DNA from 3 places in the Bacillus sp. NEB1478 genome. Region 2 is predicted to be linked to each of the others. Evidence: riboswitches for the same ligand, from Rfam matches in the RefSeq annotation. Region 2 holds a riboswitch; each other region holds the start of a gene.
The links. A riboswitch is a leader RNA that binds a small molecule or an ion and turns the genes downstream of it on or off. The one in region 2 is predicted to bind cyclic di-AMP.
Positions count from the first base shown of each region.

Region 1: another riboswitch for cyclic di-AMP. It lies ahead of RGB74_RS15895 (potassium channel family protein); the one in region 2 lies ahead of RGB74_RS16800 (APC family permease).
Region 3: another riboswitch for cyclic di-AMP. It lies ahead of RGB74_RS05090 (dicarboxylate/amino acid:cation symporter); the one in region 2 lies ahead of RGB74_RS16800 (APC family permease).

Region 1 is NZ_CP134049.1:3,155,206-3,158,485, forward strand. Features, by position in the region: gene RGB74_RS15890 (TrkH family potassium uptake protein) at 1-1,043, opposite strand, end outside; gene RGB74_RS15895 (potassium channel family protein) at 1,079-1,738, opposite strand; cyclic di-AMP (ydaO/yuaA leader) riboswitch at 2,005-2,161, opposite strand; gene RGB74_RS15900 (undecaprenyl-diphosphate phosphatase) at 2,239-3,021, opposite strand; gene cls (cardiolipin synthase) at 3,129-3,280, opposite strand, start outside.
Region 2 is NZ_CP134049.1:3,329,759-3,333,038, reverse strand. Features, by position in the region: gene RGB74_RS16815 (MarR family winged helix-turn-helix transcriptional regulator) at 1-422, shown strand, start outside; gene RGB74_RS16810 (spermidine/spermine N(1)-acetyltransferase) at 448-966, shown strand; partial or broken gene RGB74_RS16805 (stage V sporulation protein R) at 991-1,190, shown strand; cyclic di-AMP (ydaO/yuaA leader) riboswitch at 1,427-1,568, shown strand; gene RGB74_RS16800 (APC family permease) at 1,721-3,280, shown strand, end outside.
Region 3 is NZ_CP134049.1:1,066,770-1,070,049, reverse strand. Features, by position in the region: gene RGB74_RS05095 (hypothetical protein) at 1-31, opposite strand, end outside; gene RGB74_RS05090 (dicarboxylate/amino acid:cation symporter) at 206-1,444, opposite strand; cyclic di-AMP (ydaO/yuaA leader) riboswitch at 1,612-1,772, opposite strand; gene RGB74_RS05085 (hypothetical protein) at 1,951-2,145, shown strand; gene RGB74_RS05080 (GDSL-type esterase/lipase family protein) at 2,312-3,049, opposite strand; gene RGB74_RS05075 (hypothetical protein) at 3,130-3,280, opposite strand, start outside.

The sequences.
Region 1 (3,280 bases), 170 kb from region 2:
GTAATGGCTAGCGCCCGGAAAATAACCGCATTACGTATTGTACGTTTTAAAATTACCGTTTCATCTTTTCCTTTAATAAAAGTCAAAACAGTAAAAAGAATCACGACAAACGTTGTTAACTTAATACCTCCGCCTGTTGAAGCACTACCTGCTCCTACAAACATTAGCAAGGTCATCAAGAGAGCTGTATCTGGCTGAATCGCTGTCATATCAATGGAGTTGAAGCCAGCAGTTCTTGGAGAGATTCCTTGAAAATAAGCGGCCCACAGTTTTTCCGCTCCTGAAAGTACACCTAATGTTTTCGGGTTATTAAACTCGAATAAATAAACGAGTAAAATAGCTAAAATGTTTATTGCAAATGTAGAGATAATCATCACTTTTGTATGAAGTGTTAACTCTTTCCACGTTTTACTCACCCATAAGTCAATCAATACAGTAAATCCAATTCCACCAGTAATGATAAGCCATGTAATAACAAGGTTAACCGTTGGATCACCTACATATCTCATCAATCCATCTGACCATAGCGCAAATCCGGCATTATTATACGCTGAAATCACGTGGAAAACGCTATAATATACACCTTTTGAAAAGCCCATATCCGGTACCCATCGTATAGAAAGAATAGTAATTGCTATGATTTGAATACTAATCGAAAAGAGAAATAAATTTCTTACAAGCCTAATAACCCCGCCTAAAGAGGGCTGATTAAGTGCTTCTTGCATTAGCATTCTTTGCTTAATCGATATTTTTTTTCCAAGCATAATTACGATAAGTGAAGCAAATGACATAACGCCTAGACCGCCGACTTGGATTAAGAAAAGAATGACGATCTCACCGAATAAAGTAAATGTCGTTCCTGGATCAACGGTCACTAGACCTGTAACGGTAGATGCAGACGTTGCAATAAAAAAAGCATCCACCCATGACAAAGTCTTCTCGTGAGCAATTGGCAGTTTTAACAAAACAGCTCCAACAATGATTAAAAACAAAAAAAGCAAAGCTAAAATCTGCGGCGGCTTTAAAGAAAATGGGTGGTACATAAATTGTCTTGATTTATTAACAAACAGTGCCAAATTTACACTCCCTCATCCTCAAAGCGGTTTAAATCCTCATTGCGCCCAATGACTACAAGAACATCTCCATAATTGAGTTCTACATCCGCAATAGGTGAAACAAGAATATCATCACCGCGTTTAATCGCTACAATATTACATCCGAAACGGGCACGAACATCTAAATCAGTTAATGTTTTATTTACTAATTTATCTGTTACACCTATCTCAACAATACTATGTTCTTGTGATAACTCGATAAAATCAATAATTTTTTCCGATGAGATAAGCTGTGCGACTCTTAGTGCCATATCTCGTTCCGGATGGATAATACGGTCTGCTCCTAGTTTTTCCAGTACTTTATGATGGTAGTCATTTTGAGCTTTAACCCATACTTTATTTACTCCAGCTTCTTTTAAAAGCAATGTTGTCAAAATACTTGACTGTATATCTTCACCAATTGAAACGATTACGTGATTAAAGTTGCGAATTCCTAAAGACTGCATGACCTTCTCATCTGTAGAATTAGCTTGTACTGCTTGTGTTGCAATTGTAGCGAATTCGTTTACTTTTTCCATATCCTTATCAATTGCAAGGACATCATATCCCATTTCAGCAAACTCTCTCGTAATACTACCGCCGAAGCGACCCAATCCTATTACTGCAAACTGCTTTTTTTTCATAATTGATTATTCTCCCCTTAAACTCATTTCGAAGTTTTGCTTTGTTGTTCCCTAGCCTAGCTGGTTAAGAGGGTCACAAAGAATTTATAAAGAAAACTTAGCTAAAATGCTAGACTGTTTCCGCCAGCTTTAGTTGCACTCATACTTTAAACTTAAACTTGTCACTACGTCGTAATTCATCCAAGTAGCCAGTTATCTTTATGGAAGTGAAAAAACAAAAAAAAGACCACACAAAAAAGCGGGTCTGGTTACTCACCATTTTAGACCTCTCCAGTGACATGACGCTTACGGGGTTAGCTGTCGGATTAGGGATTGGAGTATCCCTTTTTGCGTTGTGCAAAATTCACCCCAAAAAATTGGTTCCCCCGCTTTACAATGCTCTTCTTTATTAAGAATTAACTGTAAATTCAGCGATCTAAAGCCTGCTAAATTTTGAATTACATATACTGTAATCCTCCATATATTAATTGTCAATCCATTTTTATAGGTTCACAAATACTTTACATTTTCCCTGAAAATTGAAGAGTAAGAACGACGATTCCAACTAGCCAGACATAGATTGCAAAGCCTTTTAATGTTCCTGTTTGCAGCAGTTTAATCATCCATTTCACCGCAATGTAACCAAATAGCGCAGATGCTACAGTACCTAATGCCAGTACCTCAAAAGAAACAACTGGAGCTGAACCCGTGAAAAGGTCTTTTGATTGAAGAACGACCCCGCCTGCTATCGATGGGATCGATAATAAAAAGGAAAAGTAAGCTGCTGCTTTTTTATCAATTTTACAAAACAGCGCTGCCGCGATCGTTAACCCGGACCTCGACACAGCAGGAAGTATAGCTGCTCCTTGAAACGTACCGATTATAACGGCATCTCTTATTGTAATTTCCTCTACTCGTTTGTAGCCATTTCTTTTAAACGAATCAGCCCACCAAAGAAGCAAGCCTGTAGCTAAGAACTCCCACCCGACTGTTATGCCTGTCTTAGAAATCTCCTCAAAAAAATCTTTAAATAGCAGTCCGATTGCAGCAGTTGGAATCGTTCCTGCTATGAGCAGGATACCCGTACGTCCAAAGGGTTTTTTTAAAACCTGTAAAATTTCCTTTCCATAGACTGTCATAACAGCAAGAAGCGTTCCGATATGCAGCATGCTGTCCAGAAACAATCCCGCTTCGTCTAAGTCAAACAGCTTGCGACCTAGTAAAAGGTGACCTGTAGAACTAACAGGCAGGAACTCAGTCAATCCTTGAACGATTCCTAAAATAACAGCCTCTAACCAATCCATAAAAAAAGCCCCCTCAAGAATTGATTGTTTCGTACAACCTTATTCTCAAAGGGACTCTTCTATACCTTAGTTTTTTGATAAACCGCGAATCTCATCACTACATCTATTTAAAGTACGCCTGAAAAGAGACGGGCAAATGATTCTTTTGTTCGTTCATAAAGACCTCGCTTGTAAAATTCAACTGGGCGCAATTTTTTTGAATCTTCCATGTCACTTTCATATTGTTCCACTAAATCATTAACGGACTTTGTGTTTAATA
Region 2 (3,280 bases):
TAGCAAGGGCATTAGATTCTATAAGTAATATAGAATTTAAAGAATATGATCTTACAAAAGGGCAGTATTTGTACCTTGTGAGAATATGTGAAAATCCAGGAATCATTCAAGAAAAGTTAGCTGAGATGATAAAAGTAGATCGAACAACAGCAGCTCGTGCTATAAAAAAACTTGAAATTAATGGCTTTATTGAAAAGAAAGAGGATAAACATAACAAAAAAATTAAAAAACTCTTTCCAACAGAGAGAGGGAATAATGTTTTTCCTTTTATAAAAAGAGAACATGAATATTCCAATATCGTTGCATTAGAGGGATTTTCTGAAACAGAAGTAGAAACCATTTTTAATCTTCTTCAAAGAGTAAGAAAAAATATAGAAAAAGACTGGGAAGTTGTAAAAAAAGGAATCAAAAGAAATTATTGATTATATTAAGGAGCGACATATTTAAATGACTATTAATATTAAAAAGTGTACCTTTGAAGATTCACTCAAACTTCAAGAAATTAGTTATGAAACATTTAATGAGACATTTAAGCATCAGAATTCACCCGAAAATATGAATGCCTATTTAGAAAAGGCCTTTAGCTTAAAACAATTAGAAAAAGAATTATCCAATATTTCTTCTCAATTCTTTTTTGTTTATTTTAATAATGAAGTCGCTGGATATTTAAAGGTCAATATCGATGATGCTCAGTCTGAAGAAATGGGTGATGAAACACTTGAACTCGAGAGGATTTATATAAGGAATAAATTCCAAAAACATGGGCTTGGTAAATATCTGCTAAATAAAGCTATAGAAATTGCGATGGAAGGTAATAAAAAGAAAATCTGGCTAGGTGTATGGGAAAAAAATGAAAATGCCATTGCTTTTTACAAAAAACTTGAGTTTGTTCAAACTGGTGCCCACCCCTTTTATATGGGAGATGAAGAACAATTGGACTTTATAATGACCAAAACACTAATTTGACTTCTAAAAATGGCGGATAATTGTAATGACAGTGACTATATGAAAAATGGGGAGCTATACCTCAATCATAGCTATGAAGATATGTAACTCATTAAGTATCCGGAAAAAGTTTTGCCGCAGGTCATCATCTCTGGGGCCTTCCAGTACACATGGAAACAAAGATTGAACAGAAACCTGTTCCTTTCACGTTTGATGGGAAGAGGGTACATCAGAAGTACCTCTAAAATTAAACAAGTGTTTAAAAATATCAAAGAAAACACGCTGCTGGCGTGTTTTTTCTATTACTGTTTTTCACAGGGATAGCCAAAGCTTTAGATTCTTTTTTCTTATTTTTAAAAGAGCTGTTCTTGAGAAGTACGCATAGAGATTTATTTTGTAAATTTGATAAAAAAGTTTATTGTTTTCTAATTACATCTTTACAAGAAGATAAAGCAGGAGTATGATAATCAACAGTTTCGTATTTCTTAAATCGCTGAAACCTAAAGGTGCGGGGGAACCGTTAATGGATTTTTTCAAATCCGAGGGGTGAATCCTAAAGCAGGTAGGGCTACTCAAAGGCCCGAATCCGACAGCTAACCTCGTAAGCGTTTATGAGTGGGAAGGTGAAGCTTGTGAGACAAGAAAATTAATGTCCGCAGGTCTATTTCGTAATGACCTGTGGGCTTTTTTATGTGCAAAATTTAATGCTTGAAAAGTGATTTATCACACAAATTGGGTAATCTAATTATGACTAAAATGATGGTGGTGTACTTCTATGTTATCTTCTTTAAAGAGATTTTTAATCGGTCGACCCTTGAAGTCAACGGAACTTGGGGAACAGAAGCTTAATAAAACCAAGGCATTAGCGATCCTCTCATCAGACGCATTATCTTCTGTGGCCTATGGGCCAGAACAAATATTGATTGTTCTTATTACAGTAAGTGCAGCAGCATTCTGGTATTCAATTCCCATCGCAGTGGGTGTGCTGATTTTACTAACTGCTCTTATCTTGTCTTACCGACAAATCATATTTGCTTATCCTCATGGAGGCGGAGCTTATGTCGTTTCGAGGGAAAACCTGGGTGTGAATCCTGGATTGGTAGCTGGGGGATCACTTTTAGTGGACTACATATTAACTGTGGCGGTTAGTGTTTCAGCTGGTACAGATGCCATTACTTCAGCATTTCCAAGCTTGCATGAACATAATGTTTTGATTGCGATTGTTTTTGTTTTAATTATTACAACTCTGAATTTAAGGGGTTTAACAGAGTCTGCTTCCATTTTAGCTTATCCGGTTTATTTATTTGTTTTAGCTCTGTTTATCTTAATTGGTGTTGGTATTTACAATATTGCTACAGGACAAGTTTCACCTGAACTTCATACACCAATAGGTACGCCTGTTGCAGGTCTTAGTTTGTTTCTGCTTCTGAGGGCATTCGCTTCTGGTAGTTCGGCTTTAACTGGGGTTGAAGCAATCTCAAATGCGATTCCTAACTTTAAAGACCCAGCTCCTAATAATGCTTCAAAAACATTAATGGCAATGGGGGCATTGTTGGCAGTATTATTTTCGGGAATCGTCTATCTAGCTTACTATTATGGAATTACTCCAAGTGAAACGGAAACGGTTGTTTCCCAAATTGCTAATGATACATTTGGCAGAGGCTTTATGTATTTCTTCATTCAAGGAACAACAGCGTTGATATTAATCCTTGCAGCAAACACAGGCTACTCTGCTTTTCCATTACTTGCTGTTAACCTTGCTAAGGATGGGTTTATTCCTCGAATGTTTACGATTAGAGGTGACAGGCTTGGGTATTCCAATGGAATCCTCGCCTTGGGGATTGCTTCGATTATCTTGATTATCGTGTTTCAAGGACAGACAGAACATCTTATCCCACTTTATGCTGTTGGTGTATTCATTCCTTTTACTCTGTCACAAACAGGGATGATCGTTAAATGGGTTAGGGAAAAGCCAAAGGGATGGGTATCAAAACTTATTATCAATGCAACAGGTGCACTTATCAGTTTCATCGTTACCATTATGTTCTTTTTAACTAAGTTCGATCAAGTTTGGTCAGTTCTAGTATTTTTACCAATCATTATCCTCCTCTTTCATAGGATTAAAAAGCATTATGATTTAGTAGGAGAACAATTGAGAATAAGACTTATTGAAGGTTCAAAACCAATTGAGGGAAATGTTGTTATCGTTCCTGTTGCAGGCATAACTCATGTAGTAGAGAATTCAATTAATTATGCGACTTCCATTGCAGATCAGGTTATAGCTGTTTATGTAGCGTTTGAAAGAGAAAATGAGAAAATCTTTGAAGAAAAATGG
Region 3 (3,280 bases), 1.7 Mb from region 2:
CCAGTAAGAATAAATCTAACCATTTTTCCAACGAAATCACTCCGACACATTAGTATGTATCTTCATATTTTAACATGAATTTTATCTTACCTTACATTTTTTTACTCAATTTCTTAAAAAAGCAGTTCTTAGTTTCTATTAAATTCGCCATTAATGTCATTACAAAAAGAAAAAGCTGCAGGGAATTTCACCCCGCAGCTTTCTTTTAAGCACTGACTTCAGAAGTTTTAGTTGAGACTGCATGTTTATCTTCGCCTTTATCAACGATGACTGCACAGGCTGCGTCTCCAGTAATATTAACTGCAGTTCTTAACATATCCAGCAAACGATCAACTCCAAGGATTAAGGCTATACCTTCTACAGGTAGACCAACAGAGTTAAGAACCATTGCAAGCATGATCAATCCTACACCAGGAACTCCAGCTGTACCAATACTTGCTAAAACAGCAGTCAGGATTACAGTAAGCAATGAACTGATACTCAAATCTACATTATAAACCTGGGCGATAAAAATCGTCGCAACCCCTTGCATGATGGCAGTTCCATCCATATTAATCGTTGCACCAAGAGGCTGAACAAATCCACTAACCGACTTACGTACGCCTAAATTTTCTTGAGCTGTTTTCATAGAAATCGGAAGTGTTGCGTTTGAACTCGAAGTACTGAATGCCACAGACATGGCAGGCGCAAATCCTTTAAAGAACCAAAGAGGATTTTTCTTAGCAAATAGGACAATCGAACCGCCATACGTGATAACAGAATGAAGAGCAAGTGCCGCAATTACGATAATCATATAAAGTCCCATTGCTTTTATAGCATTCATACCCTGGCTTCCGATAGCAGAAGCAATTAGCGCAAATGCGCCATATGGAGCAAATTTCATGACTACATTAACAAGGTACATCATAATCTCATTACCTTGTTCAATTAAGCTCATAACTCCTTTTGTCTTACTGCCTAGCATTGTTAATGCAAATCCTACAAAAACTGAAAACGCAATAATTTGGAGCATATTCCCTTCAGCCATCGCTTGAATAGGATTAGTAGGGATAATTCCTAATAAAGTATCTGTTACGGCAGGAGCTTTTTCAGCTGTGAATTTTGCTCCTTCTGTTTTGAAGTCACCAGCACCTGGTTTAAAAATAAGTGCTAACGCCATTGCGATGATAATAGCGATCGTTGTAGTAGCAAGGAAGTATCCAACTGTTTTCGCCCCAATACGTCCTAGCTTTTTAGGGTCACCAAGCCCGGCTGTTCCAAGAACGATTGAAAAAAACACAATAGGTACTACAAGCATTTTAATTAAGTTTAAGAATAATGTTCCAACCGGTTTTAATAAAAATTTATCCAATGTTGAGAATACATCGGGTGCTGCAATATTTAAAATTAGACCTGCAATAACCCCCAATGCCAGAGCAATCAAAATCTTCGTTGACAATTTCATGGACTCATCCCCTTTTTCGAATTTTTCTAACTATTATCCCTATAGTCATAGTACGGAGGATGCTCTTATACATGCTATAATCATGCCGGCAAATAAAAAACCACGAAAAAAAGAGACAAATTTTCCGTGGGAATATACCGCAATACACAGACTTAGCCCATGTATAAAGTCTCTCTCCAAAAACGCTTACGAGGTTAGCTGTCGGATTAGGAAATTGAGAGTTATCCCTTTTGTATATAACAAATTCATCCCAAGGCTAGATGCCAAAGTTGGTTCCCCCGTTTCTTCATGTTCAGAATAGAACAGAAGAATTCAGCGAATCATATTATTATGCTTTAATTCTATCAACATATATAAAAATTTGTCAAGATTTGTCGAATGCATAATTATGCCATTTTATACAATTAAGCCATTATGAATGTTTTTCCAAATTCTTTCTCTTACCCCATAAGCATGTAGAAAACAGCGAAATATGTAAAAGGTTTTATTTTCAGGGAGGTATAAATATGAAAATTGTATTTTATGAAAAAGGTGATTTAAGCATTATCGTTGGAGCTTCAAAATTAAAAGGTGAACTTACAATAGAACAAATAAAGAATGAAAGTGAAAAAAAAGCAAAAGAACTTGGGGAATTATTAGGCCGAGAAATTGGGTTCTTAATTGATATGAACGGTAAATTGGACGCTACATTTAAAAAATAACTCTGTTAACTAGTATTGTTAATTTTCCATAGGAAGTGACGCAACCTTCATTCCAAACAACAAAGCCGTTTAAAAGAGCTAATAAATAAAAAAAGCTGACTCACAAGACGTATATACAATGGTCTTAATAGAGTCAGCTATTTTTTTGGATAAGGTTTAGGTGAAATTACGGTTTCCATTGTTTATAAACCCAGTTCCCCATCCTTAAATAACCTCTTCTATTGGGATGGAGCGTGTCTGAAAAATACATTTCTTTCTCAATATTTTCATACAGCTCATAAGTTGATACGTATTTTGTTAATGTGCTTTCTTTGCTAACACTCAGTATTGTATCGTTCCATCCCCGGATGACATTAGGAGCATCTGGATCGTACTCTTCTCCAAAATATGGATTGTATAGACCCAGCACATAAATTTGAGCAAAAGAATTATTTTTTCTTACTGTCTTTAATGTTGTAGTGAGATTTTTTCTTAATTTTTCTTGACCAAGCAAAATCGGTTCTTTCGGAAGCTGTCTAAAATTCCAGCCTGCTGCACGCCTGAAATCATTTGTCCCAATAAATACAAAAACATAATCCGCTTGTTTTAATGCCTTAATAACAACACCGTTATTTAATTGATGCAGCAGCTGATCAGATCGCTGACCGCTTATACCAAAGTTATTTAAAATAACATTTCTTCCTGTTTGTTTTCGGATATTATTTCGAACCACTCCAATGTAACCTAACCTGGTTGGATCACCAACTCCATACGTTAACGAATCTCCTAGTGCGACAATTTTTATCGGCTGATTTCTTTCTTGTCCGCTTGTTTCATCAGTTTGTCCAAACACTTGGAAAACAATAAAGAGTATTACAGAGAGAGCTGCTCCGCCTAATAACCATTTTTTTGAAACCTTCCGCACGTTATGCCCTCAATTCTAGTTAATTGTTTTGTTTTATTACTTTTTACCATAACGAGGGAAAATATCAAGTGCTGAATGTGTTATTTCATATGATAATCCTCTGGTTCAAGATCAAAGTCTGACCATAAATTTTCTTTATCATAGTGATGTGTATCTTTTCTCGTTAAAGAATGTATGAGTAAAGCAACTCCTCCACATAATAGTCCTGCCGGTAACAAGGTAATTAAAAAA